Regions from separate parts of the Amycolatopsis mongoliensis genome, predicted to be linked through region 1. Evidence: predicted binding sites of a transcription regulator. Region 1 holds the regulator's gene; the other holds the start of a gene.
What was found. Region 1 encodes HspR, which represses chaperone genes until heat shock. Its sites were predicted from a motif close to ANNTTGAGTNNNNNNNACTCAANNT; they were not measured.
Positions count from the first base shown of each region.

Region 2: a site for HspR is predicted at 7,672-7,696, ahead of lon (endopeptidase La). Genes of this name have one in related genera too.

Region 1 is NZ_CP127295.1:2,598,776-2,609,280, forward strand. Features, by position in the region: gene grpE (nucleotide exchange factor GrpE) at 1-520, shown strand, start outside; gene dnaJ (molecular chaperone DnaJ) at 557-1,729, shown strand; gene QRX60_RS12595 (heat shock protein transcriptional repressor HspR) at 1,735-2,160, shown strand; gene QRX60_RS12600 (ABC-F family ATP-binding cassette domain-containing protein) at 2,225-3,784, opposite strand; gene QRX60_RS12605 (DUF305 domain-containing protein) at 4,029-4,562, opposite strand; gene QRX60_RS12610 (lytic polysaccharide monooxygenase) at 4,559-5,308, opposite strand; gene QRX60_RS12615 (dienelactone hydrolase family protein) at 5,454-6,170, opposite strand; gene QRX60_RS12620 (globin domain-containing protein) at 6,224-7,327, opposite strand; gene QRX60_RS12625 (globin domain-containing protein) at 7,680-8,855, opposite strand; gene QRX60_RS12630 (MarR family winged helix-turn-helix transcriptional regulator) at 9,178-9,663, shown strand; gene QRX60_RS12635 (MFS transporter) at 9,764-10,505, shown strand, end outside.
Region 2 is NZ_CP127295.1:1,724,484-1,734,988, forward strand. Features, by position in the region: gene QRX60_RS08180 (SGNH/GDSL hydrolase family protein) at 1-522, shown strand, start outside; gene QRX60_RS08185 (MaoC family dehydratase) at 519-917, opposite strand; gene QRX60_RS08190 (MaoC family dehydratase N-terminal domain-containing protein) at 914-1,363, opposite strand; gene rpmG (50S ribosomal protein L33) at 1,442-1,606, opposite strand; tRNA gene QRX60_RS08200 (tRNA-Met) at 1,658-1,730, opposite strand; tRNA gene QRX60_RS08205 (tRNA-Thr) at 1,781-1,853, opposite strand; gene QRX60_RS08210 (putative bifunctional diguanylate cyclase/phosphodiesterase) at 1,934-4,579, opposite strand; gene QRX60_RS08215 (GNAT family N-acetyltransferase) at 4,851-5,789, shown strand; gene QRX60_RS08220 (SAM-dependent methyltransferase) at 5,860-6,714, shown strand; gene QRX60_RS08225 (SAM-dependent methyltransferase) at 6,765-7,610, shown strand; gene lon (endopeptidase La) at 7,711-10,113, shown strand; gene QRX60_RS08235 (LacI family DNA-binding transcriptional regulator) at 10,174-10,505, opposite strand, start outside.

The DNA.
Region 1 (10,505 bases):
GGACGATTCGGTGTCGGTCGTCTCCGACGTGGAGAAGGAGCTGGCCGAGCGCACCGCCGACCTCCAGCGCCTGCAGGCGGAGTACGCCAACTACCGCAAGCGGGTCGAGCGCGACCGCGAGGCGGTCGTCCTCGGTGCGAAGGCGACCGTGGTGAACGACCTGCTGCCGCTGCTCGACGACCTCGAGCGGGCCGAGCAGCACGGTGACCTCACCGGCGCGTTCAAGGCGGTCGGCGACAAGCTGATCAGCGGCCTGCAGCGCGCGGGGCTCGAGTCGTTCGGCACCGAGGGCGAGGTCTTCGACCCGAGCGTGCACGAGGCCGTGCAGCACAACACCTCGCCGGACGTGGCGGGCCCGACGGTCACCGTGGTCATGCGCCGCGGCTACCGCTTCGGGGACCGCGTGCTGCGGGCGGCGCTGGTCGGCGTGACCGACCACGAGCCCGGCGCGGCCCCGGTGGACCCGTCCGTCGGTGGCGAGCTGCCGCTCGACGGCGGACTCGATGACCAGCAGCAGTAAGCAGAATCCGGTTCAAGTGGGAGGAGGAGACGCCCGATGAGTGCACGGGAATGGATCGGTAAGGACTTCTACCGTGAACTGGGCGTCTCCTCCGACGCCACGGCGGACGAGATCAAGAAGGCCTACCGGAAGCTGGCCAAGGAGAACCACCCGGACGCGAACTCCGGCAACGCGCAGGCGGAGCAGAAGTTCAAGGCGGTCTCCGAGGCCTACGGCGTGCTCTCCGACGCGAGCAAGCGCAAGGAGTACGACGAGGCGCGGCGGCTGTTCGGCGGCGCCGGGGGCGGGTTCAACTTCCCCGGTGGCGGTGGCAGCGGCAGCTTCGACGTCGGCGACATCTTCGGCCAGGCCGGCGCCGGTCAGCAGGGCGGCTTCGGCGGGCTCGGCGACATCCTCGGCGGGCTGTTCGGCCGTGGCCGGACGACGGCGGGGGCGACGGCGAACCGGCCCCAGCGCGGGGCCGACGTCGAGACGGACGTCCGGATCGACTTCGTCGAAGCGGTCAAGGGCGCGACCCTGCCGCTGCGGCTGTCGAGCCCGGCGACCTGTTCGACGTGCGGCGGCAACGGCGCGAAGCCGGGCACGTCGCCGCGGACCTGCCCGACCTGTTCCGGTTCGGGGCTGGTCAGCCGCAGCCAGGGCGCGTTCGCGTTCTCGGAGCCGTGCCGCGACTGCCGTGGGCGCGGGCAGATCATCGACGACCCGTGCCCCGAGTGCGGCGGCGAAGGCATCAGCACGCGGACCCGCACGCTGACCGTCCGGATCCCGCCGGGCGTCGACGACGACCAGCGGATCCGCCTGGCCGGCCAGGGCGAGCCGGGCCGGGGTGGCGCGCAGGCGGGCGACCTGTACGTCCGGGTGCACGTGGCCCCGCACGCGCTGTTCGGGCGCAAGGGGCTCGACCTGACGATCACCGTCCCGGTGGACTTCACCGAGCTCGCGCTCGGCACGACGATCACGGTGCCGACGCTCGAGGGCAAGGTCTCGCTCAAGGTGCCGCCGGGCACCGCGAGCGGCCGGGTGCTGCGCGTGCGCGGCAAGGGCATCGCCAAGCGCGACGGTTCGCAGGGTGACCTGCTCGTCACCCTCCAGGCGGCGATTCCCGCCAAACTGGACGACAAGGCACGCGAGGCACTGCAGGCGTTCGCCGAGTCGATGGCCGGGCACGACCCCCGGCCCGAGATCACTGAGCTGCTCGAAGGCAGGTGAGCGGGATGTTCGGCGGGATCCCCCAGGAAGGCGACGAAGAGACCCCGGTGTTCGTCATCTCGGTGGCGGCACAGCTGGCCGGGATGCACGCGCAGACGTTGCGCACCTACGACCGGCAGGGCCTGGTGTCGCCGGGCCGCACCTCCGGCGGCGGTCGCCGCTATTCGATGCGGGACATCGCGCTGCTGCGCGAGGTCCAGCGCCTGTCACAGGAAGACGGCGTGAACCTGGCCGGGATCAAGCGCATCATCGAGCTGGAGAACCAGGTCGACGCGCTGCGGGCCCGCCTGCAGGAGCTCACCGAAGAACTGGCCGCGGCGTACGCGGCCGGGGAACAGGCCGCGGCGGCGGCGCACGCGTCCTACCGCCGGGACCTGGTCCCGCTCAACCAGCAGACGGCAATGGTGGTCTGGCGCCCCAAGCGCCGCTGAGACCGCAAGTCCGTGAAGGCCTCCTTACCGGCTCTTATGGCCGGGAAGGAGGCCTTCACGGCTTTCAGCCCCCGAGAGCCAGGCGGGGCCAGGACGCGAGATCCGTCAGCATCCGGCGGTCGTGCGTCGCCACGACCACCGCGGCCGGCGTGGCCAGCAGTGCCTCGGTCAGCTCCTCGACGAGCGTCGCCGACAGGTGGTTGGTCGGTTCGTCGAAGACGAGCACGTCGGGCCGTCCGGCCAGGCGCAGGGCCAGGTCGAGCCGTCGCTGCTGGCCCTGGGACATCCGGCCCACCGGCGTCCGCAGGGCCTCCGCGTCGAGCAGTCCCATGGCCGAAAACGGCACGGCGGCGCGTTCGAACAGCTGACGAGCGGTGAGGTCGTCCGGCCACGCCGGGACCTCCTGGCCCACCAGTGCGATCTGCGCGCCGGGAGCGTGCCGGACCGTGCCGCTCGTCGGCGTCAGTTCGCCGGCGAGGACCGACAGCAGCGTGGACTTCCCGGCGCCGTTGCCGCCGGTGACCAGCAGCCGGTCGCCGCTGTCGAGGTTCAGCGTCACCGGGCCCGCGAGGCGGCCGGCCACGCCGACGCCGTGCAGGCCGGCCAGCGACCGGCGGGCGCCCGCGCCGAGATCGGGCCACCGCAACGACAACGGCGGCTCGGGCACGGTCACGCGGTGCGCCTCCAGCGCCGCCCGCTCCCGGTTGAGCGCCTGGACGACGCCGGGGGCGCGGGACTGGCGCTGGTGCCGTCCGGTGCCCTTGTCCGGACGCCAGCCGGTGCTGAGCCGGTCGCGTGCCTGCGTCACCGCGAGCGTGAGCTGCCGGTGCGTGTCCTGCTGCTCCTCGAACTCCTGGACCCAGCGTTCGCGGTCGCGGCGGCGGCCGTCCTGCCAGGCCGCGTAGCCGCCGGCGTAACTGCGCGGGCGGCCGTCCTGGCTGGGGTCGAGATCGAGGAACTCGGTCGCGACGTCGCTGAGCAGCGCGCGGTCGTGGCTGACCAGCGCGACGCCGCCGTCGTGGCCGCGCAGGCGGTCGGTGAGGAAAGCGAGGCCGCCCGCGTCGAGGTGGTTGCCGGGCTCGTCGAGCAGCAGGAAGTCGTGCCGCGCGCCGAGCAGGCAGGCCAGGCGCACGCGGTAGCGCTGCCCGACCGAGAGCGTGCTGAGCTCGCGGGTCCGGTCGCTGCAGGCGGCGAGGGCTTCGAGGGCGACGTCGACACGGCGTTCGGCGTCCCACGCGTCGAGCCGCGTGGCCGCGTCGAGTGCCGCGGCGTAGCGGTCTTCGGCGAAGTTCTCGGTCGCCGCATCGAGCGCTCGCAAGGCCTCGTCGGCTTCGCGCAAGGCCTCGGTGGTCAGCGTGCCGACGGTTTCGCCGGACCGGAACGGCAGCGCCTGCCGGGCGACGCCGACGGTGCCCGTCCGGTGGACGGTGCCGTGGTCGGGCGCCCGGAGCCCGGCGAGGACGTGCAGCAGCGTGGTCTTGCCGCGCCCGTTCTCGCCGACGATCGCCAGCCGGGACCGGGCCGAGACGGTGACGCTGACGTCGTGCAGGACCCGGCGGGAGCCGAGCGTGACGCCGACGCGGTCCGCGCGCAGGTGGGTGTGTTCGGGCAGGAGGGAAGTCAAGGGATGCTCCGCAGCTCTGGAGGGAGCCGGGCAGCACGAGAAGGCCGCCCGGCGAAGGCCGGAACGGCGGGCAGGGAAAAGAGCTCGGTGCGCCGCCGTCAGCGGCGGATCCGCAACCTCATGAAGACGGGGCGCGCGTACATGATCGGAAGGCTAACTGCCGCACGCGGACACGGCCAAGCGAATAACCGCAGGCCGCGAGCAGCCGGGCAGGGGGCTGCTCGCGGTCCGCGCCGCGGGGACGTCACACCTTGAAGTTCAGCAGCTGCTCGACCTCGGCCGTCCGCGACTCGATGACGCGCCGGGCCAGGTCGCGGGCCTGGGCGTTGACCCCGCCGCCCGTTCCGTTCTCCGTCTGGGCCAGCTCGACCGCTCCCTGCTGCTGGCCGGTCAGCACGTCGAGGAACTTGCGGGAGAACTCGGCGTCGGGAGCCGTCCGAAGCGCTCCGACCAGGTCCGGGGACGTCATCTTCAGACCGCCGTGGCCCGCGTGGGCCTGGGGGTTCGTGTCCATCGTCTCGGGCTGACCCCAGGCGCGCAGCCAGCTCTTCATGTCGTCGATCTCGGTGCGCTGGGTCGACTCGATCGCCGCCGCCAGCACCTTCAGGTCCGCGGGCAGCGGGCGGTCCTTCGCCAGCCGGACGATCTCGATGCCCTGCTGGTTCTGGGGGATCAGCATCTGCAGGAACATCACGTCGGCCGCGTTGTACGCGGGCGGGGCCGCCGTCGCGCTGCAGCCGGCCAGCAGCAGCGCGACGACGGCGAGCAGCACTCTCACTGACGCTGCCAGAGGGCCGGCGTGTTCGGCGGCTCCCAGCCCGCGATCGCCGTGTGCGGCTGGAGGCAGCGGTAGCTCACGCCGTTGTAGGTCACCACGTCGCCGGCCTTGTACGCCGTTCCGGCCGCCCAGGTGCCACTCGACGGCGGCGTGGTCGGGGTCGTCGTCGGCGGGTGGGTCGTGGTCGGCGGGGGTGTCGTGGTGGTGGGCGGCGGGGTTCCGCCACCGCCGATCTGGAGGTCGACGCAGCTGTAGAACGCGTTGGTCGTGTCGGAGATGTTCCAGATCGCCAGTACCTTCACCCGGCCCGAGTAGCCGGCCAGGTTCACCGTGTGCGACACCGTCGCCGGGGGCTGCTGGTTGTTGCCGGCGATGTTCGCGACGCGCGTGTTGCCGATGTAGTACTCGTAGCTCGCGGTCGCGTGCCGGGCGGTGAACACCCAGTTGAACGTCACCGTCGTGCCGACCGACTTGGCCGGCCACGGCTTCGACTCGTCGGTCAGCTGCGAGAAGCGGGAGTTGCCGCCGTCGCAGCTGCGCAGGCCCTTCGGCCCTTCGACGCTCTGGGGTTCGTAGACGATGCTGCCGCAGTCCGGCACCTTCCCGGCCGCGCAGTTGGCCTGCCGGCTGGGTGGGTCCGAGATGTAACCGTGGGCGCTCGCGGTGGTGGCGGGGAGGACGACGACCAGCACCGGGGCGAGCAGGACACCGGCAGCGGCCGCGAAGAGCTTTCTGTTCCAGGTCATTTCGGCTCCTCGAGGGGGAACAGCGTTGTTCCGGAGGGAGGACGAACGAGCACATCCGGGGAAGATGTGGTCTAGACCATAAGATGATTCGGGCACAACGGTCAACGAACTACCGCCGTTCGGCGAAAACGCTCGCCCGCTCGGCTCAGTGCGAAGGTCGGGCCGGTTGCCGCAGGTGTTCGCCGAAGAACGACGTCACCCGGCGCCACGCGTCCTCGGACGCCTCGTGGTGGTAGGTGAACCCGACGACCTTGAGCAGCAGGTTCAGCGGTGCCGCGACCTCGATCTTGTTGGCGAACCCGTGGCTCGCACCGTCGTACTCCTTGACGTCGTGCGGGATTTCACGCTCGGTGAGCGCCGTCTCGAGCTTCGCCGCCGCGCCGCGCAGCGAGAAGTCCTTCTTGCCGAAGCTCGCGACGATCGGGCACGCCTCGTCGAGCACCGACAGGTTCTTCGGCAGCTGTCCGTAGTACGGCGCCGACGCCTCGAAACCGCGTGACGCCGCGACGAGCGCGAAGCCGCCGCCCATGCAGAACCCGGCGATGCCGACCCGGCCCGAGCAGTCCGCACGGCCGGCCAGGAGCGCGCGCGACGCCTCGATGTCGTCGAACGCCCGGCCCTGGTTCGCGAACATGTCGGAGAACACGCGGCGTACGCACCGGCGCATGCCACCGCGCGAGTACAGGTCGGGGCTGAGCGCGAGGTAACCCTCGGCGGCGAAGCGGTCGGTGATGTTCTTCGTGTCCTGGCTCAGCCCGAACGCGTCGTGGATGAGCACCACGCCCGGGTGCGGTCCCTCGCCCGCGGGCTCCGCCAGGTAGCCGCCGATGGTCCCGTCCGTAACCGGAATAGTCATCTCCATATCGGTGAAGATAGCGAGAATCCGGCTGGTGCGCGCGGGCCGCTGAGAGTTCCTCAGTCCAGGGTGAACGGGTCGAAACGGATTTGCTCGAGCTCGACGCCGACGCTCAGCAGCTTCGCGATCGTCGCCCGGATCATCGGGGGTGAGCCGGCGACGAGGATGTCGTGGTCCTTCCAGGAACTGCGCTGGGTCACCGCGTGGGCGAGCGTGCCGCGGTCGCCGCCCGGTATCGCTCCTTCCTCGGTCACCGGGGTGACCGTCAGCCACTTCGAAACCGCGGTCAGCCGCCGGAGGTCGTCCAGCGCGTACAGGTCCTCGGGTCTTCTGCCGCCGAAGAACAGGTGCACCGGGGGGTTGCGCTTCCAGTGCGCCAGATCGTCGAGGATCGAGACGAACGGGGTCACCCCGGTCCCGCCGGCGATCATCAGCAGCCGCTTCCTGGTGGCGGTCGGGCGCACGTTGAGCGTGCCCATCGCCGGTCCGAGCCGCCAGGTGTCCCCCGGCTTGGTGTGGTTGACGATGGCGCCGCTGACCCAGCCGCCGGGCACCGTGCGCACGTGGAACGTCATCTGGCCGTCGCCGCGCGGCGCGGTCGCCGGGGAGAGGTAGCGCCACATCCGTGGCCGCTGCGGGACCTCCACGCTCACGTAGCTGCCCGCGCGAAAGGGCAGCAGCCCTTCGGTCTGCACCCGCACCATCGCGACGTCCCGGGACAGCTTGCGGTGGTCGAGCACCCGCGCCGTCCACGACGCCGGCCCGGTCTCCGCCTGCGCGGCCTCGCGCATGGTCTTGGCGATGAGTCCGTAAGCCGTCGTCCACGCGCTCTCCACCTCGGGCGTCCACTTCTGCTTGAGGAACCGCTTCAGCGCGGACAGCAGCGCGATGCCGACGGCGTCGTAGTGGCGGGAGACGACGGCGAACTTGCGGTGGTCACGGCCCAGTTGCGCGAGGAAGGTGGTGAGCTCGTCGGGCCGGTCGACCATCTGCACCACGTACACGATGGCGCGCAGCAGGCGGCTGCGCTGGTTCGCCATGGAGACCGGGAACAGGTCGCGGCAATCCGGTGCGACCACGAACAACGCTCCGTAGAAGTACTGCGCCAGTTCGTCGGCTTTCGGTTCGATCTCCGCAAAACTTTCACGAATCAGCCGGGCCAGTTCGCGACCTTCCACGGCCGAAACGGGAACGGTCTGGGGCGGCGCGGAGATCTTCAGTGATTCAGCACTCATCGGGAACGGTAATCTCCAGTCGTGCAAAAGGGTTTTGCGACGTGCATGCGGCGTCGCTGTGGCGGTGCCGCCCCCGAGGGTTCCCGACTGTATGCGAATTCCCGTGCAGATGCGCGCGATTCCGCATGGTCCGCTCGAACGGAGCAATTCAGCCACGCCGGGTCAACCCCGTCTGTCGCTGCGTAAAAACGATCACCCAGACGGTTTACGCAACTCGCGTAACAATTCCCACTGTTCGTTCGATTCGTGCACCGGGCCGCTGTGCCCGCAATTGGAGGTGCTAGTCGATCGTGAACGGGTCGTACTGGATCTGGTCCAGCGCGCTGCCCGCGACCAGCATGCGCGACACCGTCGCGCGGATCATCGCCGGCGAGCCGGACACGAGGATGTCGTGGTCCGGCCAGGCGCCGTACCGCGTGATCGCCTCGGCCAGGGTGCCCTGCTCGAACCCGGGGACGTCGCCGCCGCGCTCCACCACCGGCGTCACGCTCAGCCAGGGGTTGACGGACGCGAGGGCACGCAGTTCCTCGAGGTCGTAGAGGTCTTCCCGGGCCGGTCCGCCGTAGAACAGGCGCGTCTTCGGGTTCTCGCCCCACAGCGCGAGGTGGTCGAGGATCGACCGCAGTGGCGCGATGCCCGTCCCGCCCGCGACCATCAGCACACCCCGTGACGATTCGCGATTGACCGTCATCCGGCCGAGTGGCGGGCCGAGCCGCCAGACGTCCCCGGGCTGGGTGTGGCTGACTATCGCCCTGGACACCCAGCCGCCTTCGATCGCGCGGACGTGGAACTCGATGCCGCCGTCCTCGCGCGGTGCGTTCGCCGGCGAGAGGTAGCGCCACAGCCGCGGCCGCTGCGGGACTTCGACGCTCACGTACTGGCCGGGGTGGTAGGGCACGGGCTGGTCGGGTACCAGCCGCACCAGGGCGAGGTCCCAGGTCAGCCGCCGGTGCTCGACCACGGTCGCCTGCCACGACGGCGGGTTCGTGTCCGACGCGGCCGCGTCCTGCATGGCCCGCGCGGCGATGGTGAACGCCTCGGCCCAGGCCCGTTCGACCTCGGGGGTCCACTCCGGGCCGAGGTGGTTCTTGAGCGACGCCAGCAGCGCGGTACCGACGGCCTCGTAGTGCCGGGGCACCACGCCGAACTTCCGGTGGTCGCGGCCCAGCTGCCGCAAGAACGGCGCGAGGTCGTCGGGCCGGTCCACCATCTGCACGATGTGCACCAGCGCGCGCACCAGCCGGCCGCGCTGGATCTCCATGTTGATCGGGAAGAAGTCGCGCGTGGTCGGCGCGAGGGTGAACAGCATCCCGTAGAAGAACTGGGAGATCTCCGCGATGTACGGCTCGGACTTCGCCCAGCTGTCCCGGATGAGCTGCACCATCGCCGCGACGGCCGCGGGGGCTTCACGCGGGGCCGAGGACCTGGGGAACGGGCTGATCGAATCGGCTGTCATGGGCAGGAGTTCGCTGGTCGGGGACGGTGGGGCGGCAACACCCGGTCATTCACCGCCGGCTCGGGCGCGGAGACGGCATTTCCGCTCACGGCCGCCTCCTGGGTCCATCGCCACTGCATCCACCTCGTCGCTCGTCCGGGCCGCCGCGCGGCCCGTCCGCAGGGTAGCCGCCGGGCAGCCTTTTGCCCGCATTGTTGCTCCGACCGGGTGTATTACCGCCGGCTCCGGCGTGGGCGACCTCACCGGGGTGATCCTTGCTCGCGCAAGCGATCGGCAATAAACTTGTATTACACAAGTAATGGCCGTGGCAGGAGGGGTCCCGATGGGCTTCGACGACACCGACGACGACGTCCGGGTCGAGCTCATGCGCGAGCTGAAGACCGCGTCGCAGCTCCAGCACGCCTGGGTCATGCAGGCCTGGCAGGACCAGCCGGGGTTGCACCCGGCGGCCGCGATGCTGCTGTCGGACCTCGCGAAGAACGGCGAAGCCAGGCCGTCCGAGCTGGCCAAGCGCCGGTTCGTCGACCTGTCGGTGGTCAGCAGGCAGATCACGCAGCTGTCCGCCGCCGGGCTGGTCGACCGCCGTCCCGCGCCCGAAGACGGCCGCGCGTCCCTGGTGAGCGTGTCCGAAAAGGGCCGGGCCGAGCTCGCCCGCTGGCGGGCCAACTACCTGGAGTTCATGGAGACGGCCCTCGGGGGCTGGGACGACGAGCGCGTCACCGACCTCACCGCCCGGCTCGCCGAAATGAACACCGACCTCCGCCGCGCCCTCGGCAGTACCGCCTGCCTGGCCGACACGGCCAAGTGACACACGGCCGCGCCGGTGACACCGGCAGTGGCATTTTGCATTCCGGAATGTGTCCGTTCGGGCCTGACTTGGCGGCGTGCCACCGGGTTAACTTCGGTAGGTGACGCGTAGCCGGGTCGCACTGCTGTGCGCGCTGGGGATCGACAACTTCGGCTCAGGTCTGTTCCTCCCGTTGGCGCTGGTCTACGTGACGCAGGTGGTCGGCGTGCCGCTCGCGATGGCGGGCACGGCCGTCACGCTCGGTACCGTCGGCGGCCTCGTCGTCCCGCCGCTGGCCGGCCGCCTCGTGGACCGCGTCGGGCCGCGGGTCGTGGTCATCGGGGCCCAGCTGCTGCAGGCCGCCGGTGCGGGCGCGTACCTGCTGGCGGACGGCGCGGGCACGGTCGTGGTCGCCGCGGTCCTGCTCGCCACCGGGCAGCAGCTGTTCTACAGCTCCCTGTTCGTGCTCATCGCCGACGTCGCGGGCGACGTCCCGAAGGACCGGCCGTTCGCCGAGGTGGGGATGGTGCGGGCCGCCTGCTTCGGTCTCGGCGGGCTCGTCGCGGGCGCGCTGCTGACCTGGCTCGGCTCGACCGGCTACCGGATCGCGCTCTTCCTGGACGTCGTGACGTTCTTCGCGGCCGCGTCGATCCTCGCCTCGTTCGTCCACCTCACGCGGCCGCGCAGGCAGCACGGCGAACGCTCGGCCAAGGTGCTCCGCGACCGGCCGTACCTCGCCTTGATCCTTTTCAGCGGGCTCTTCGGGCTTTCGCTCGACTTCTTCCTCATCGGCACGCCGGTGTTCGTGATCGACCGGCTGCACGGCCCGGCGTGGCTGCCCGGCGCGATCCTCGCGCTGCTGA
Region 2 (10,505 bases), 870 kb from region 1:
GTGACGCTCGGCATCGGCGGCAACGACGTCGGCTTCATCTCCCTGGCGTCGTCCTGCGCGACGGCGCACCGGTCCGGGTCGCCGTGCAAGGACCGGCTGACCGCGGGCGGGCACGACCAGCTCGCCGAGCGGATCGACGCGACCGCGCCGAAGGTGGGCGCGGTGCTGGACCGGATCCACGTAAAGGCCCCGGAGGCGAAGGTGGTCGTCGTGGGCTACCCGACGGTGCTGCCCGACGGCGACGGCTGCTGGCCGGTCCTCCCGGTGGGCGCCGGCGACGTCGACTACTTCCGCGGCGCGCTCGGCAAGCTGAACAAGATGCTCGAAGACCAGGCCGACGCCCACCACGCCGGCTACGCGGACACGGCCACGCCCAGCAAGGGACACGACGTCTGCTCGGCGTCCGACACACGCTGGGTGGAGGGGCTGATACCCACCTCGCCCACCGCGCCGCTGCACCCCAACGCCCGCGGGGCGCAGGGCATGGCCGACGCCGTGCTGGGCGTCCTGAAGCTGCCCTAGACGCGGACCAGGGCCTGCGGCTTGCCCAGCACGGTCTTGCCGTCGAACTTGGCCACCAGGTCGATGCGCGCGGTGCCGTCGTCGTTCACCACGGCGACCTTGCCGCTGAACTCCACCAGGGCGCCCTCGGGCGTGTTCGGCACCACCACCGGCCGCGTGAAGCGCGCGCTCAGGTCGACCAGGCGGGCGGGATCGCCGAGCCAGTCGGTGACCACGCGGCCGGCCAGCGCCATCGTCAGCATGCCGTGCGCGATGACGTCCGGGAGGCCGACCTCCTTGGCGAACGCCTCGTTCCAGTGGATCGGGTTGAAGTCCAGCGACGCCCCGGCGTAGCGGACGAGCTGGTCGCGCGTCACCCGGACCTCGATGGCGGGCAGTTCGTCGCCGACGTTCACGCGTCCTCCCCCCGGACCACCAGCTGGGCCCGCGTAGTGGCGATGTGCTCGCCGTCGCCGTCGGCGATCTCAGCGCGCAGGTTGATGAAGTCGTTGCCCGCGCGGGCCATGATCTTGTCGATGTGGGTGGTGAGCAGCAGCCGGTCGCCGACGCGCACCGGGCGGCTGTAGCTGAACTGCTGGTCGCCGTGGACCATCCGCGAGTAGTCGAGCCCGAGTTCCGGGTCGGTGACGATCGCGTTGATGGCGGCGAGGTTGACGATCGTGATGAACGTCGGCGGGGCGATGACGTCCGGGTGCCCGGCGGTGCGGGCCGCCTCGGGGTCGCGGTAGACCGGGTTCGCGTCGCCGATCGCGTCGGCGAACTCCCGGATCTTCTCCCGGCTCACTTCGTAGCTGGTCTGCGGCGGGTAAACCCGCCCGGTGAACGACTCGTCCAAGGGCACCCGGAGAGGCTACCAACAGCAGAAGAGCCGCCCCGGTGGTCCGGGGCGGCTCTTCGAAGCTGGTGCGAACGCGCTACGTCAGCGGGTTTCCTTGTGCGTCCGGTGCGTACCGCAGTTCGGGCAGAACTTCTTCATCTCCAGGCGATCCGGGTTGTTGCGCCGGTTCTTCTTGGTGATGTAGTTGCGGTGCTTGCACTCTTCGCACGCCAGCGTGATCTTGGGTCGCACGTCGGTGGCAGCCACAGCGTTTCCTTCTCTCTCAGGTCCCGGGGGCCAGCCCCAGTCGTTACCGCGTAGCGGTGGCCGGACTTGAACCGGCGACACAGCGATTATGAGCCGCTTGCTCTGCCAACTGAGCTACACCGCCCTTACATGACCCAAGCCGCGACACGCAGGCGTGACGCGGCTGAGGTCGTGAGCCCCTTTACGGAATCGAACCGTAGACCTTCTCCTTACCATGGAGACGCTCTGCCGACTGAGCTAAAGGGGCCTTGCCTCTCGCGAGGACTTCGAAAGATTACCAACCCCCGTCACCCGCCCGTGCAACCGGGGTCCTCAAAAAGCAAAACCTCAGGTCAGCAGGGTCAGCACGGTCTCGGAGTGGCGTCCGGGAGACCGTGCCGTGCGGGCCTGCAGCCACGCCTCCAGGCGGTCCTCCGGCAGCGGCCGCGAGATCAGGTAGCCCTGCGCGACGTCACAGCCCATCGCCTCGAGCTGGTCGCGCGCGACGTCCTCTTCGACGCCCTCGGCGACCACCGTCAGCCCGAGCGAGTGCCCCAGCTCGACGATCGACCGCACCACCGCGAGGTCGCCGAGGTCGGTGCCCATGCCGAGGACGAAGCTCTTGTCGATCTTGACCTGGTCGACCGGCAGCTGCCGCAGGTAGGCCAGCGACGAGTAGCCGGTGCCGAAGTCGTCCACCGCCAGCGTGATGCCCAGCGAGTGCAGCTCGCGCAGGATCGGCAGCGCCTTCTGCGGGTCCGACATCACGCCGGACTCGGTGAGCTCGAACGTCAGCAGCTCCGGCGGGATGCCGACGCGCTCCAGCTCGCGGGCCACCTTGTTCGGGAAGTCCTCGTCGGCCAGGTTGCGCACCGACAGGTTGACCGCCACCGAGATCCGCAGGCCCTCGTCGAGCCACTTGCGGCAGCGCTTCAGGGCTTCACCGAGCACGAACGACGTCAGCACGCCGATCAGGCCGGCCGCCTCGATGGCCGGGACGAACTCGTCCGGGCCGAGCCTGCCGAACTCCGGGTGCACCCAGCGGACCAGCGCCTCGACGCCCTGCACCTGGCGGTTCGGCAGGGTGATCTTCGGCTGGTAGTGCACGCTGACCTGACCGTCCTCCAGGGACTGCCGGAACTGCGTGACCATCTGGAAGCGGCGCAGGAAGATCTGGCCCATGCTCGGCACGTAGCCGCGGACCTCTTCGCCGCCCTTCGTCGCGCGCACGGCGACGTCGGCGCGCTGCAGCAGGCCTTCGATGTCGACGACGTCGCCGGACTCCTCGGGCGTCGTCGTCGCGTAGCCGATCATCGCGTTCGCCTCGACCGAAAGCCGGTCGACCGGGTACGGCGCGGAAAGCTCTTCGCGCAGCCGTTCCGCCGCGGTGTGGGCGTCTTCGGGCGGGCAGCCGACGAGCAGGGCCGCGAACGACGCGCCTTCGAGGCGGGCCAGCGGGACGTCGGGGCCGAGCGCGTCGCGGATGCGGCGGCCGGCGGCGATCACCATCCGGTCGGCCCACGCGTAGCCCAGCGCGTCGCTGACCGTCGAAAAGACGTCGAGGTCGATCCGCAGCACCACGGCGTTCGCGAAGTCCCGCAACGGTTCCTTCGCCACCTGCCGGAAGCCCGGCCGGTTGAGGTGCCCGGTGAGCGGGTCGTGGTAGGCGTCGTGGCGCAGGGTCGCGAGCAGCCGCCGGTTGTCCAGCGACGTCGCGAGGTGGCTGGCCATCGTGCCGAGCAGCTGGACGTCGTACTTGCCGAAGCCGCGCCAGCGGGACAGCCGGTCGTGCGCCTCGACGACGCCCAGCAGCTGGTTCGCGCTGCGCAGCGGGACGACGAGCGCCTCCTGCGCGCCGCGGTCGAGCAGCGCCGCGCGGACGTCGGGGTTGGCCTCGGTGATCCGGAAGTGCCGGACGTGCGCGCCGGGCAGGCGCAGCAGCGGGTCGTCGGCGGCCGGGTCGGCGGGCGGCAGGTCGTCACCGGCGACGACCACCCGCATCGTGTCCTTCGGTTCGAGCCGCAGCCGCAGCACGACGCGGCCCGCCGCCAGCTGGTCCTTGATGCGCTCGGCGATCGTGGCCCATTCGCGGACGTCGACGCCGCCGACGAGCTCGTCGGCCCGGCTGGCCGGGCGCGCCGCCGCCTGCTGGCCGGAGCGGGCCACCATCAGGCTGACGTCCGAGAGCGCCTCCATGTCCCGCTGCTCGCGCAGCAGGTCGGAGTAGGCCCAGTACAGCGCGGTCAGGCCGAGGAACACGGCGAGCACCAGCGGCCACGCCTTGGGCGTGTTCGAGATGACGAGGTAGCCGGACAGGCCGACGGACGCGTTGACGAAGCCGACGACCAGGATCCGCGCGGTGAGCCGGATCGCGGTGCTGACCCGCATGCGGCGCCGCAGGACGCGGACCGCGGCCAGCGCGAGCAGCGTGCTCACCAGCGGCGCGGTGAGCGTGCCGGCCAGCGCGGCGACCCACGGGATCTTGTCGCCGACACCCGCGCCGACGGCGTACTTGACGAGCCCGGCGACCGCGAAGGCGCCGGTGATCTCGAGCAGGAACGCGCCCGCGTTGTAGAGGACGCGGCCGGCGACCTTGCGCGCGAGCAGCGTGCCGATGCCGGCGACCAGGTGCGCGGCCAGCACGACCTCGAACGGCGCGACGAAGAACCCGATGACGAGCGGGATCTCGGTGAAGGAGATGGTCCACGAGATACCGCTGCGGACGTCGACGTTGATGCCGAGCTGTTCGGCGAGCAGGAACGCGACCGCGAGCACCGGCCCGATCCACAGCAGCCGGCTGTCCCAGTCGAACGGCAGCCAGGACCCGACGGCGAACGCGGCGGCGAGCCCGATGCTCAGGACGGCGAAGGTGTACGCGCGGAACCGGCGCTCGTCGGTGCGGGCCTCGGCGGACTGGGGAGGTGCCCCGGAAGCGGCTCCCGGCCCGGGCTGCGCCTGTGCGACGGCGTCGCCGTGGGCGTTGGTGTCCGGCATCCGACCTTCCCTCCCGGCTTGTCCACCGGTGCTGATCCGTGACTTCGGGTGTGGACAAGGGCCATACCGTACCCCGTAGGGCGTACCCGCGTCCCTTTCGAGACAGTAGGAGATCACCCCAGGGTTAACAATGCCTCGATGGCGCTGACCTGCGTGGACCAAGGGGTGAAACCTTGTGGCACTCGGGGCCCTACCCCGGACCGGGGGTCCGGTGGCCGAAGCAGGGGTGGTTCTCTGCGCACGGCGTCCCGCGTAGCGCTTCAATATGCCCATGCACAGCGACGTGATTGCCACCGAACACGCGGCCCGGCTCGCGGCGGTGGATTCCCTGCTCCCCGGTTCTTCCCCCTTCGAAGCAGCCGAAAGCGCGGTGGTGCTGGAGGTGGCGACGCCCGACTCGGCGGCGTCCGGCCTCGCCTCGCGCATCCAGGTCGACCAGGGCGCTCCCAACGCGCCGTGGCGGGCGCTGACCGAGCACCGCCTCGACCTCCAGCTGGCCGGCCCGCAGCCCGCGGCGGCCCTCGACGCCCTCCTCACCCGATGGGATGAACATCTGCGCGCGGTCGCCGAGCGCGGCGACACCGAGACCGCGGCGATCGTCCCCCGCGCCAGCCGGGACGCCGCCGGCACGCGGGAAATGCTGCACCACGGGTTCGCGCCGCTGCGCGTGATCGCGGTCCGCCCGGCCGAGCGGATGGTCCCGGCGGGCCCGCGCGGCACGCCCGGCGTCAAGATCCGCCGCGCCGAGCCCGGCGACCTCGAAACCGTCGTCTCGCTGGGGCTCGAGCTGCACTCCTTCGACGCGCAGTACGGCACGGTCAACCTGCGCCAGGGCGTCGAGGACATCATGGCCAAGGACCTGGCCGAACAGCTGAACCGCCCGGAGCCTCCGTTGTGGATCGCCGAGCTGTACGGCCGTCCGCTCGGCATGGTGAACGTCCAGCACCCCGGGGAGACCGGCTGGATCAGCGACCGCGTCGCGGCGGGGCGCGTCGGCTACCTGTCGTCGCTGGCCGTCGCGAAGGAGGCGCGGTCGTCCGGTGTCGGTACCGCGCTGGCCACCCACGCCCACCACGTCCTCGACGAGGAGGGCGCGGACGTCGTCCTCCTGCACCACGCGGCGGCGAACCCGCTGTCGACGCCGTTCTGGTACGCGCAGGGGTACCGCCCGCTGTGGACGTACTGGCAGCGTCGACCAGCCGTTCGGTGAACGACTGGCGGATTACCCCTGGTCGACAGTCCTTATAGGCTGGCTCCCGGAGCAGCGAGGGGAGCCGGACGTGACCAAGCAGCGGGATTCCGCGCCGAGAGCGCCCGAAGGCGTCGACACCGAGAAGCCGTCCGCGGCCCGGATCTACGACTGGTACCTGGGCGGCACGCAGAACTGGGCCGTGGACCGCGAGTTCGGCCGGCGCATGGAGCAGCAGTGGCCGCTGGTGCGCCCCGGGTCGAAGCAGAACCGCGAGTTCATGAACCGCGCGGTGCGGGCGGCGCTGCGGGCCGGGATCCGGCAGTTCATCGACCTCGGCTCCGGCGTCCCGACGGCCGGGAACGTGCACGAGGTCGTCGAGGCCGAGCTGCCCGAGGACCACGACGCGACGGTCGTGTACGTCGACTACGAGCCGGTCGCGGTCGCGCACGCGACGCTGATCCTCGAAGAGGAGGCGGCGACGGACTGGGCGGGCATCGTCCAGGCCGACATGCGGGACGCGAAGGCCGTGCTGCGTGCCGAAGAGACGAAGCGGCTCATCGACTTCTCGAAGCCGGTCTGCCTGATGATGATGGCGGTGCTGCACTTCGTCGGGCCCGACGACGACCCGATCGGCCTGCTGAAGGCGTACCGGGACAAGCTCGCGCCGGGCAGCTGGCTGGCGATCTCGCAGATGAGCGAGGGTGACGGGACCGGCAAGACCCTCGAGGGACTGCGCTGGTTCGTCGAGCAGTACCGGAAGACGAGCAACCCGGTGTGGCTGCGCGACCGCGAGGAGATCGAGCCCCTGTTCGGCGACTGGACCCTGCTGGAGCCGGGCATCGTGCACCTGCCGGACTGGCGGCCCGACCGGAAGCTCAACGCGCTGGAGGCGGAGGCCCGTCCGTACGCGTGGTGCGGCATCGCGGAGAAACCCGGCGCATGAGCCCGGAGAACACAGCGGCGCGAAGCGCCTCCATCGAGGGTGGTGGGGGCGTGGGAGGAGCCCCGATCGCCCCGGCCGGGGTGGACACCGACAAGCCGTCCGCGGCGCGGGTCTACGACTGGTACCTCGGCGGCAACCACCACTGGGCCGTCGACCGCGAGTTCGGCCGGCGCGTGGAGAAGGTGTGGCCGCTGATCCGGCCGATCTCGCGGCAGAACCGGGCGTTCATGAACCGGGTGGTCTCGGCGGCGATGGACGCCGGCATCCGCCAGTTCGTCGACCTCGGCTCCGGCGTGCCGACGGCCGGCAACGTGCACGAGATCGTCCGCGACCTGCTGCCCGACGGCGAACGGGCCGCCGTGGTCTACGTCGACTACGAGCCGGTGGCGGCCGCGCATTCGCGGCTGATCCTGGAACGCGAGGGCGCGACGGACTGGGCGGGGCTGGTCGAGCGGGACATCCGGCGGCCGAAGGAGATCTTCGCCGACCCGGTGACGTCGTCGCTCATCGACTGGTCGCGCCCGGTGTGCCTGCTGATGATCACGGTGATGCACTTCGTCGGGCCGTCCGACGATCCGGACGGGCTGATGGCGACGTACCGGTCGAAGCTCGCGCCGGGCAGCTGGCTGGCGTTGACGCACGGCACGTGCCGCGACGACGCGCCGCCGGAGCGCGCCGCAGAGGTGAAGCGGTTCATCGACGCCTACCGCGACACGTCGAACCCGGCGTGGCTGCGGTCGGCCGAGGAGCTGCTCCCCTGGTTCGGCGGCTGGCCGCTGCTGCCGCCGGGGATGACGTCATTGCCGGACTGGCGTCCCGACGAGCGTCCGAACGTGATCGACCTCGAGACCCGGCCCTTCGCCTGGTGTGCCGTCGCGCGCCGACCAAGCCTCTGACCTGCACTTTCTTTCTTCGCTGTGGGCGAACGCACTCCTGGAAACAAACACACCCATCGGAGAGTTGAGCTAGGCAGACTCAACTACACGAGGAGTGCACATGTCCGACACCCGCCTCCTGCCCGTGCTCCCGCTCGATGACGACGTCGTGCTGCCGGGCATGGTCGTCCCGCTCGACCTCACCGACACCGAGACGCGGGCAGCGGTGGAGTCCGCCCAGGCGAGCACGCCGAGCCAGGCGTCCTTCCCCGGCATCCGGTCGACCGGCGCCACCAAGGCCGAGGTCCTGATCGTCCCGCGCGTCCACGGCGAGTACGCCGAGTACGGCACCGTCGCGACCGTCGAGCGCATCGGGCGCGTGCCCGGCGGCAAGGCCGCCGTGCTGCTGCGCGGGACCGCGCGCGCCCTCGTCGGCCGGATGGCCGACGGCCCCGGCGCCGCCCGCTGGGTGCACGCCGAGGACGCCCCCGAAACCACCGACGACCGGACCGCGAAGCTCGCGGCCGAGTACAAGGCCGTCGTCATCTCGATCCTCCAGCAGCGCGGCGGCTGGCAGCTGATCGACGCCGTCCAGCAGGTCGAGGACGGCTCCGCGATCGCCGACCTGTCCGGCAACGCGCCGTACCTCGACACCGAGCAGAAGCTCGAGCTGCTGACCACGCTCGACGTGAGCGCACGCCTGGAGAAGGCGCTCGAGTGGAGCAAGGAACACCTCGCCGAGCTCGAGGTGACCGACACGATCCGCAAGGACGTCGCCGAGGGCATGGAGAAGCAGCAGAAGGAGTTCCTGCTGCGCCGCCAGCTCGAAGCCATCCGCAAGGAGCTCGGCGAGCTCGACGGCACCGCGCAGGACGACGACTACCGCGCCCGCGTCGAGGCCGCCGAACTGCCGGACGCCGTGAAGAAGGCCGCGCTGGCCGAGGTGGACAAGCTGGACCGCACGTCCGAGCAGTCCCCCGAGGGCGGCTGGATCCGCACCTGGCTGGACACCGTCCTGGAGCTGCCCTGGAACGAGCGCACCGAGGACGTCTACGACATCGCCGCCGCGCGGGCTGTCCTGGACGCCGACCACGCCGGCCTCGACGACGTCAAGGAACGGATCATCGAGTACCTGGCCGTCCGGAAGCGTCGTGCCGAATCGGGTCTGGGCCCGGTCGGCGGACGCCGGTCCGGCGCGGTGCTCGCCCTCGCGGGCCCTCCCGGGGTCGGCAAGACGTCGCTGGGTGAGTCCGTCGCGAAGGCCATGGGCCGCAAGTTCGTCCGCGTCGCCCTCGGCGGCATCCGCGACGAGGCGGAGATCCGCGGCCACCGCCGCACCTACGTCGGCGCGCTGCCCGGCCGGATCGTCCGCGCCATCAAGGAAGCCGGCTCGATGAACCCGGTCGTGCTGCTCGACGAGATCGACAAGGTCGGCGCCGACTACCGCGGCGACCCGACGGCCGCCCTGCTCGAAGTGCTGGACCCGGAGCAGAACCACACGTTCCGCGACCACTACCTCGAGGTCGAGCTGGACCTGTCCGACGTCGTGTTCCTGGCGACGGCCAACGCGCTGGAGACCATCCCCGGTCCGCTGCTGGACCGCATGGAGCTCGTCACGCTGGACGGCTACACCGAGCACGAGAAGGTCACCATCGCCCGCGACCACCTGCTCCCCCGGGAGCTGGAGCGCGCCGGCCTGGGCACCGCGGACGTCAGCCTGACCGACGCCGCGTTCAGTCGGATCGCGGCCGAGTACACCCGCGAGGCGGGCGTGCGCGACGTGAACCGCACGATCGCGAAGGTGCTGCGCAAGATCGCGACGAAGGTGGCGCTGGACGAGGTGTCCTTGCCGCTGACGATCGGTGCTCCGGAGCTCGAGACCTACCTCGGCCGGCCGCGGCACGTGCCGGAGTCGTCGCTGCCCGCGTCGACCCAGCGGACCGCGACCCCGGGGGTGGCGACGGGCCTGGCGGTGACGGGTGCCGGCGGTGACGTCCTCTACATCGAGGCGTCGCTGGCGGACCAGGAGTCCGGCGCGTCCGGGCTGCAGCTGACCGGCCAGCTCGGCGACGTGATGAAGGAGTCCGTCCAGATCGCGCTGTCCTACCTGCGCTCGCACGGCGCGGAGCTGGAACTGCCGGTGGGTGACCTGAAGAACCGCGGCATCCACGTCCACGTGCCGGCCGGCGCGGTCCCGAAGGACGGGCCGAGCGCGGGCGTCACGATGACGACGGCGCTGGCGTCGCTGCTCTCGGGCCGCGTGGTGAAGGCGGACGTCGCGATGACCGGCGAGGTGTCCCTGACCGGACGCGTCCTCCCGATCGGCGGCGTCAAGCAGAAGCTGCTGGCGGCGCACCGGGCGGGGATGAAGACGGTGATCATCCCGCAGCGCAACGAGCCGGACCTGGACGACGTCCCGGCCGAGGTGCTGTCCCAGCTGGACGTCCACGCGGTGGCGAACGTCCGCGAGGTCCTCGACCTCGCTTTGACCCCGGCTTCGACGCCGGTTCCCCAGGCGGCGTAACCCCGAACGCCGCCGCTGAACGGCCGGTTTCCCTCTCCCCCAAGGGAAACCGGCCGTTTCCTATGTCCGGACCGGGGCGGTCGACTCACGCTCGACGAGCGAGACGTCGATCGTCACCGGCTGCTTCGGACGCTCGCCCTTCTCGATCGAGCCCATCAGGATCGACACCGCTGTCGACGCCTTGCGGGCGATGTCCTGCGAGATCGTCGTCAGCTTCGGGGTCACGTAGTTGCAGAGGTCCAGGTCGTCGAAGCCGACCACCGAGACGTCTTGCGGCACGCGCGTGCCCGTCTCGGTCAGGCCGTGGACGATGCCGACCGCGAGGATGTCGGCCGTCGCGAACACCGCCGTCAGGTCGTGGCGCTCCCGCAGGACCAGCCCCAGCTCGTGGC